Regions from separate parts of the Ammoniphilus oxalaticus genome, predicted to be linked through region 1. Evidence: riboswitches for the same ligand, from Rfam matches in the RefSeq annotation. Region 1 holds a riboswitch; the other holds the start of a gene.

Evidence for each region. Region 1 has a riboswitch for S-adenosylmethionine ahead of metH (methionine synthase). Riboswitches for the same ligand answer to the same signal wherever they lie in the genome.
Region 2: another riboswitch for S-adenosylmethionine. It lies ahead of BEP19_RS14055 (bifunctional homocysteine S-methyltransferase/methylenetetrahydrofolate reductase); the one in region 1 lies ahead of metH (methionine synthase).

Annotation. Positions count from the first base shown of each region.
Region 1 is NZ_MCHY01000011.1:103,588-108,019, reverse strand. It holds gene BEP19_RS15735 (IclR family transcriptional regulator) at 1-323, shown strand, start outside; gene BEP19_RS15730 (MerR family transcriptional regulator) at 422-904, shown strand; partial or broken gene BEP19_RS18295 (transposase) at 1,480-1,750, opposite strand; SAM riboswitch class I at 2,019-2,129, shown strand; gene metH (methionine synthase) at 2,295-4,432, shown strand, end outside.
Region 2 is NZ_MCHY01000009.1:529,723-534,154, forward strand. It holds gene BEP19_RS14045 (hypothetical protein) at 1-535, shown strand, start outside; gene spoIIR (stage II sporulation protein R) at 892-1,506, shown strand; SAM riboswitch class I at 1,592-1,716, shown strand; gene BEP19_RS14055 (bifunctional homocysteine S-methyltransferase/methylenetetrahydrofolate reductase) at 1,825-3,678, shown strand; gene BEP19_RS14060 (GNAT family N-acetyltransferase) at 3,763-4,221, shown strand; gene BEP19_RS14065 (L-threonylcarbamoyladenylate synthase) at 4,333-4,432, shown strand, end outside.

The DNA.
Region 1 (4,432 bases):
AAGCGCTAGTTGCATTTTCCGATTTAGAAACTCAAAATTATATCTTAAGAGATCCAGGTTGGCCGGAGTTGGTTGATTTGAACCGGTATCGCCAACAACTGGAGCGGATCAGTCGCGATGGCTATGCGACGAGTCTGGAAGAACGGGAATCAGGAACGAGCGCTGTTGCGGCTCCGATTTTTGATCGTCACAGGCAACTGCTCGGGGTCTTATCTGTTTCAGGACCAGTTTCTCGTCTAACAGAGGAAAAAATGCGAGAAATCGCTCCGATTGTGATGGATGCGGCAATGAGAATGGGGAGAATGACATTGATCCGACAATAGCGAACAATTTCTTACACAAGTGTTATCCACTATCTGACATAATTCTCGCAACATCTTTGCTAGAATAGATTTAGAATCTTCTGGAAAGGATGAGTAGTTTGGCGGAACAGTGGTACTCCTTAAAAGATATGGCAAAGGAATTGAATACGACGTGGCAAAGTGTTCGTAGCTGGAAGGATCAGTTTTACCAGTTTGTTCCGATGGATATCGAGGGAAAACAGGTTCGGTTTAAAAAGGACGCATTAGTTGTTTTTCAATTTATACAAGAAGCAAGGGATAATGGCTTAGATCAACATGATATTCGTGAAGGATTAGGCGAAAAATTTGGACAAGCTGAGCATTCTTTAATCCAAGCCGGCATCTCGGTCGGGGATCTTGCGATAGATTCCAAAATGATTGAGGAGATGAAGCAAACGATAGAATTACTACAACATGAAATTGCGGATTTAAAAACAAGGATGCAAGAGGTTGAAATCGCAAAACGGGATCAAGAACTGATGGATAATCTCGGTAAGATTCGAGAAGAGAGAGAGAAGAAGAAAAAAGGAATCTGGTCTCGGGTCATGAACTTTACTTTATAAAAAGCGCGATTGATGAAAGGGGCTGCCAATGGGTAGTCCTTTTTTAATCACGTTTGGAATGGTATTAATGCATATGAGAGGCGGGTTATAATCTTAAATATTTTCGTATAGCTATCGAATGTTGTTGATCGGTCATTTTATCTAAAAAGGAGATTTAATTTTAATAGTGTTGTATGTTTGAAGAAGCGGTTGGGAACATGCCGAAAATAGCATAAATTTAATTTTGTCCAGGTCCGAATCCGTGTCTAGTTTTTCGAGAAATTGGAACCAAGCGAGATAGCGGTCAACAAACCTTCTTGCGATCCATTGAAATGATTGGATCCAATTAGTAAATTTGAGTCCATCCTCTGAATCTCCAATCAGCTGTGGTGGGTGTTGGCGGACACAGAGATACGGGTATTTAGAGTGGATTAGGATCGTTTGTTTCGGATCGGGGTTGACGTGGGCTAAAGCATGAATGATTTTATGCCGCCAGAAATAAGCAGTAGAATAGCAGATATCTACATCTGAAGATGAAAAAGCCAATGTTTGTTTGCAAATAAGGCTATAGATAAATTGAATCCATTTATAAGGTGAATGGGTGTAGTGTAGAGGGGTATTGGTTAAATCATTAAAAGTTCTACAGCACTCCTTGCATTTGTAGCGTTGGCGATCACGGTATTTCCCGTAACGAACAACTGTTACGCTTGCGCAATGCGGACATTTGTGTTGTTGTTTTTGCTTAAAAATAATGAGTTGATTGAGGACATGTCTGCAAGTTTCTTCTTTTTTAAAACGATTAAAATGCTGTTGGAGACGTTCGAGGCGGACATTTTGATTGACAAAAAAGTCGCGTTTTTGAAGCATGTGGAATCCTCCTTTTAACCCAATAGGGAACACCTGTTCCTATCTTAACTTAAACAAGTTAGTTTGTCCATCCACAAATTTAAATAACTATGGAAATAAAGAGCTGCGCGCCAATCTCTTCTTTTTCATCAACAACATTCCATAACTATGTCTGCTGCCCCCCTGATCCCCGTCTATCTTTTTTCCAGCAGCGCACCGAACTGTTTCGAACATCGTTATATTGACAATATATATTTTCAATGATAGTGTACTACTAACAATTAAACTTGACTTATCTAGAGAGGTGGAGGGACTGGCCCTTTGAAGCCCAGCAACCGTTAGGATACTAGCAGGTGCTAATTCCAGCAGAACGACGGTCGAAGGTTCTGAAAGATAAGAAGACGTAGACAAATCACTCCTTCTTATACGAAGGAGTTTTTTATTTGTAAACCGTTAAAAACAGACAGTACTAGCATTGTATCTGGTACACTATGTAAAAAGACAGATTACAATGAGTAGGTGGAGGGAGTGGAAGGAATTGTCTGAGCAAAGTTTGAAGCGACAGATGGAGAAAAAGATCTTAATTCTTGATGGGGCGATGGGGACAATGCTTCAGCAAGCGAATCTCACCGAGGAGGATTTCGGTGGAGAAGAGCTAGATGGCTGTAACGAGAACCTTAATATCACCCGTCCGGATGTTATTTTACAGATCCACAAAGAGTATTTGGCAGCGGGCGCAGACATCATCTCAACGAATACATTCGGATCAGCAACGGTTGTTTTAGCTGAATATGATCTTGAAGAATATGATGAGGAAATTAATATAGCCGCGGCTCGAATTGCGAGAGAAGCGGTTGACGCATACTCGACGCCAGAGTGGCCACGTTTTGTTGCGGGCGCGATGGGTCCGACGACGAAAACGTTATCTGTAACGGGCGGCGTTACTTTTGATGAATTGGTTGAATCGTACCGATCACAGGCCAGGGCTCTAATTCAAGGCGGGGTAGACCTCTTGCTGCTTGAAACGGCTCAAGATATGTTGAACGTTAAAGCAGCCAGCATCGGGATTAAAGAATCATTCAAAGAACTTGAAAAAGAACTGCCTGTGATGATCTCGGGGACGATCGAGCCGATGGGAACAACGCTTGCGGGGCAAAACATCGAAGCGTTTTATATTTCGTTAGAACATTTAAAACCGCTTTCCGTTGGTCTAAACTGCGCTACAGGTCCGGAGTTCATGCGAGACCATATCCGAACCGTTTCCGAATTGGCCCAGTGTGGGGTGAGCTGTTATCCGAACGCGGGGTTGCCTGACGAAAACGGGCATTACCACGAATCACCGGAAGCGCTGGCAACCAAGTTGGCGGATTTTGCAAAACAAGGTTGGTTGAATATCGCCGGTGGCTGTTGCGGTACAACGCCAGAACACATTCGGGTATTAGCTGAAAAATTAAAGGATTACAAACCGAGGACGGAAGCTGAACCGCACGGTCATGTTGTGTCAGGAATCGAACCGGTTTATTTGGAAGAGGACAACCGACCGTTGTTTGTCGGGGAGCGAACGAACGTGATCGGCTCTAGAAAGTTTAAAAACTTAATTAAAGAAGAAAAGTACGAGGAAGCTTCCGAGATTGCTCGCGGCCAAGTTCGAAAAGGGGCTCATATTATCGACGTTTGTTTAGCGGACCCTGATCGAGACGAAGCGGAAGATATGAGTAAGTTTTTGGACTATGTCGTTAAAAAGGTGAAAGTCCCGCTGATGATTGACTCAACTGACCACGAAGTAATTGAACTTGCTTTGAAATTTTCACAAGGAAAAGCGATCATCAACTCGATTAACCTGGAAGACGGGGAGGAGCGCTTTGAACAGGTAGCCCCGTTGGTTAAAACCTATGGAGCGGCCGTTGTTGTTGGAACGATCGATGAAACGGGGATGGCGGTGACGCGTGAGCGTAAGTTGGAAGTGGCGCAGCGTTCCTACGATCTGTTGGTGAATAAGTACGGTCTCGATCCGCGTGACCTTATTTTTGACCCGCTCGTTTTCCCAGTTGGAACAGGTGATGAGTCGTACATTGGATCAGCGAAAGAAACCGTCGAAGGGATTCGAATGATCAAAGAGGCCATGCCTGAATGTCAAACGATCTTAGGTGTGAGCAACGTGTCATTTGGTCTGCCGCCTGCTGGTCGCGAAGTGCTAAACGCGATCTATTTGTACCACTGTACAAGAGCGGGATTGGATTATGCTATCGTTAATACCGAGAAACTCGAGCGGTTTGCTTCGATACCGGCGGAAGAGCGTCAAATGTCAGAAGAGCTTTTGTTTGACACAACGGACGAAACGCTTGCTACGTTTACTGCCTTCTACCGGGAAAAGAAGGTAGAGAAGAAAATAGAAATTTCTAATTTGACGTTAGAGGAGCGGTTAGCGCAATATGTCGTCGAAGGCTCAAAAGACGGGCTGATCAAAGACTTAGACGAAGCGCTTCAAAAATATCCGCCGTTAGAAATTATCAACGGACCGTTGATGAATGGAATGAGTGAAGTCGGGCGTCTTTTCAATAACAATGAGCTGATTGTGGCGGAAGTGCTGCAAAGCGCTGAAGTGATGAAAACCTCCGTTTCCCACCTTGAACCCTTTATGGAAAAGGCGAGTTCATCGACCAAAGGAAAGATCATTTTGGCGACGGTCAAAGGGGACGTTCA
Region 2 (4,432 bases), on a different contig from region 1:
ACAAAATGTACGATATAAAAGATCGTATCGCTTCCATGATCAGAAGTTGGTTATAAAAGAGGATTTAACGAGGGACCACGATCATACTTTAGAAATCAATGATCGTATTGTGGATCATCGCATAGAACGGTGGCCGAGCGAGGTAATCGGTCCAGAGCCAGCGCTCAACCTGCGTTATAAAAATGTTGGGTTCGTAATGAAAACGGATCAAAATTCGGGACAAGCTGAATTAATTGTAGTTCAACAAACAGCGCCCCGCTTGTGGCGCATTCGAACGTTTAATGAAACAGGCTTGTTGATTGAGCGGCAGTATTCGTTGCGGGCCCTTCGCCAGGAGGCGGTCATGGTCAAAGCCGTAAATCTTTCAGGGGCGCATGATGGGAGAATCGGTTACCGCTCCCAAATTACACAAGGTTACCCGACCTACCTATTTCCGATTCTCTATCCATATGGTACATCGCTGCTTTCAGTAGCGCTTATCCTTTATTATTTTGCGGAACTACGGCCACAGGCGCCTTCGAAAAAAAGAATTTAACTACGGGGCTGCCTGAATTGACCCCCAACACTCGTTAGTAAAAGTGTTTGCAGATTACCTTAATCAGGGGTTCGAAATCGCGCCCCCAACACTGTTTAGTAAAAGGGGGTACTCACCGAGGCCAGCAGAATCCGTAAATTAAGAGGCTACTGCACGTCCCCACCCCCAACACTCGCTAGTAAAAGCCGCAGCCTCTTTTGAGCTGCCCCGCCCCATACCGAACCGTATCACGGCCTACTCGGTTTGCCCCTAAATTGCCCAAACAATTCTAAAAATAGAAAATTGGGTTTAAAAAAACTCTTTTCTGTCGAGACTGTTTGCTAAGGAGATAGAAAAGAGAGGGGATTACGAAGGGCATGAGAAAAGTAAGCTTGGTTTTATTTTCAGTAATGATCTTAGTTATGAGTTGGGAAAATCAAAAATCGGTTGCGGCTTTATTTTCAGGCGATGGGGTTCCTGAACAGTCGATTCGCTTGCGGATCATTGCCAACAGCGATGCTCCTCAAGATCAAATTTTAAAAAGAAAGATTCGCGACAACATCAATAACTACCTTGCCGATCAAGTGGAAGAGCTAGATTCACTAGAGCAGGCGAGACAAAAGATGCATGCAGAGCTTCCCGCGTTGGAAGAAATCGTGGAACAAACGGTGGCTGACAGCGGGTTCACATATGAGAGTAACGTAGAATTAGGCGTCGTTCCTTTTCCGACAAAAATGTACGGACAATACGTTTATCCGGCTGGCGATTATGAAGCGTTGCGGGTGACGGTTGGTGAAGGGCGCGGTCAAAATTGGTGGTGTGTGTTGTTCCCGCCGTTATGCTTTGTGGATATTACGACAGGCGATGCCGTCAAAAAGGACGAGCAGGGGAACCACGAGTTAGCAGACGGGGGCGATGGCGCGCCGCAAGTTCAGGTTAAGTTTTTCTTGTTTGAAATCTTCCAAAAACTATGGAAAAGCATTTTCGGCTAATCTAAAAAGATTGACAGAATGAAAAGAGCCCATGTATCATATCATTAACTAACCTTATATAGTGGAAATAAAATTGAAATCGATTTTCTTATTCGGAGCAGGTGGAGGGACTGGCCCTATGAAACCCGGCAACCCGTTAGGACCAATAACAATTCCTAAAGAGGGTGCTAATTCCTGCAGGTGGCGATCCGATCATCTGAGAAATAAGGAGGAACTCAGTATAACGAGATAGAGATGGATGACGAGAGACCTTCTACCTTTTTTTGCAAAGCGTAGAAGGTCTATTTATTTGGAAGATGGCAGAGGGGGAGCGAGAACGTGAAGGATCATCTGTTACAGTATATACAGAAAAACATACTCATTGGAGACGGAGCGATGGGAACGTTGCTTCATGGTTATGGCGTGCCTGTTGGCGCGTGCGGGGAAGAGTGGAATTTGACCCGCCCGGATTTAATTCGAGAAATTCACGCGAGTTATCTTGCGGCCGGCGCTACTTTAATAGAAACAAATACGTACGGAGCGAACCGTGAAACGTTATCAAAGTACGGGTTAGAGGATCAAGTTGAGGCCATTAATCGGGCCGCGGTCCAGTTGGCAAGAGAAGCGATTGGCGATGAAGCGTACATTGTTGGCGCGGTCGGCGGCATTTTAGGCGGCAGAAAAACCAATTTTGATCGCGAAAAACTACAGTATGCCTACGATGAACAAATCAATAGTTTGCTAAAGGAATCGTTGGATGGAATCATGCTTGAAACGTTTTGCAACGTGGAAGAAGCGATCATCGCGATCGAAGCGATTAAGCGGGTAAGCTCGATTCCCGTCCTCTGCCAACTATCGGTCCAGGACCTGACTCGCACATTGGATGGTTATCCGTTAGATGAAGCTTTTGGTCGACTTTTGGAGGCGGGAGCGAGTGTCGTTGGGCTAAACTGTTACAATGGACCCGCGAACCTAATCCGTTCTTTTGAAAAGTTGAACTTACCTGAAGGGACCTTATTATCGGCTTATCCCAACGCGGGTTTGCCCGCCTATGTGGACGGAAAATACGAATATGAGTCTTCGCCTGAATATTTTGCGGAAAGCGCTGAAAAATTGGTTGAACTGGGTATCCGCATTATCGGCGGGTGTTGCGGGACAACGCCTGAGCATATCTCCGCTGTCGCCAAACGCCTAAAAGGAAAAGAGCCGCAACGGGTGCAAGTGAACGAACGAGCGTTGCGACCGGATCGTGTTGTGATTCCGTATCCAGAGATCAGTTCTGAAAAAACGATCCCGCAATTGGCTCGCGAACGAACGACGGTGATTGTCGAGTTGGATCCGCCGCGGGAATTGGACTTCGAACCGTTTTTAGATGGAGCGGCTGCCTTAAAAGAAGCAGGGGTCGATGCGATCACGATGGCGGATAATTCACTAGCGATGACGCGGATGAGCAACATGGCGCTAGGGGCGATCGTCAAAGAAAAAATTGGCGTCCGTCCACTCGTTCACATGACTTGCCGTGACCGTAATTCAATCGGCCAGCAATCCCACCTGATGGGACTGCACGCGTTAGGGATTGACCATCTCTTAGCGATTACGGGAGACCCGACGCGGTGCGGCGATTTACCGGGGGCTTCCTCAGTGTACGATATGACCTCATTTGAATTGATTCGGATGATCAAACAGCTTAATGAAGGAATCGGCTTCTCCGGTAGAGAGTTGAAAAAGCGTTCGACCTTTACTGTCGCAACCGCTTTTAATCCAAACACGCGTCATTTGCATAAAGCAGTGGAACGATTGGAGAAGAAGCTCGAGGCAGGGGCGGATTACATCATGAGCCAACCGCTGTATGATCACGACCAGTTTGCGCAAGTAGCGGAAGCGACCGCTCATTTAGACGCGCCGATGTTTGTCGGGATCATGCCGTTGACAGGTCATCGCAATGCCGAATTTTTGCACAATGAAGTGCCGGGCATTCAGTTGTCTGATGAAGTGCGATCCCGCATGGCCAAGTTTGAAGGGGATGACGCCCGCAAACAAGGAGTCGAAATCGCCCTCGAACTGTTGGAAACCGCGCAACGTTATTTTAACGGAATCTATTTGATCACACCGTTCATGCGTTATGAAATGACCGTCGAGCTGGCTCTGCAAGCGAAAAAAGGGGTAAAAGAAGATCACCTCGCTCGAAACTAGCATTTTACCGTTGTCTTTTTTGGCATAACTATCATTCTAGAACATATAAATCATAGAAAAGCTAGAATGAGGGGGACGAGTAACGTGCTAAATAACAATAGTGTGGTACGGATGGCAACGAAACAAGATGTGTCGGCGATAGTGAAACTTTTAGAACAGGGTAAACTAAACGCAACAGGAATTGAGCAACATATTGAAAACTTTTTAGTTGTGGAACAAACGGAGCCGCGACGGATTATCGGAACAGCCGGCTTAGAAATAAGCGATGAAAAACGCGGATTGCTCCGTTCACTGGCGCTCGATTCGACCTACCTCGAAGCAAACGCATTAATGGAGTTGGTGAGAATTTTGTTAGCATTTGCTGTACAAAAAGGGGTACAAGAAATTTATTTGCTAACACCCTCCACTTCTTTTTTCGAGTTTTTCGGATTTGAGGCGATTGAACACACGGATACGCCCGCCTCGATCCAACAATCGGCCCATTTTCGACAAGCAAAAACAGACTTATCCACGGTGATGGTCTATCAAACACGAAAAAAGTAACATTTTGTTGAGGAAAAGTTATGAACAAGTTATCCACAGAGTGTTGATAACTTGTTTGTTTATCTACAGGTAAAGAAGTAAATACGTATTTAAAAAGGATTTTGATGGATTATGATCAGTTATCAAACGAAAGTATGGCATGTGGATAATGTTGTGGAGGAACAAAAATATTATCCACAACTCGATGAGGCGTCCGCTTTATTGCGCGCAG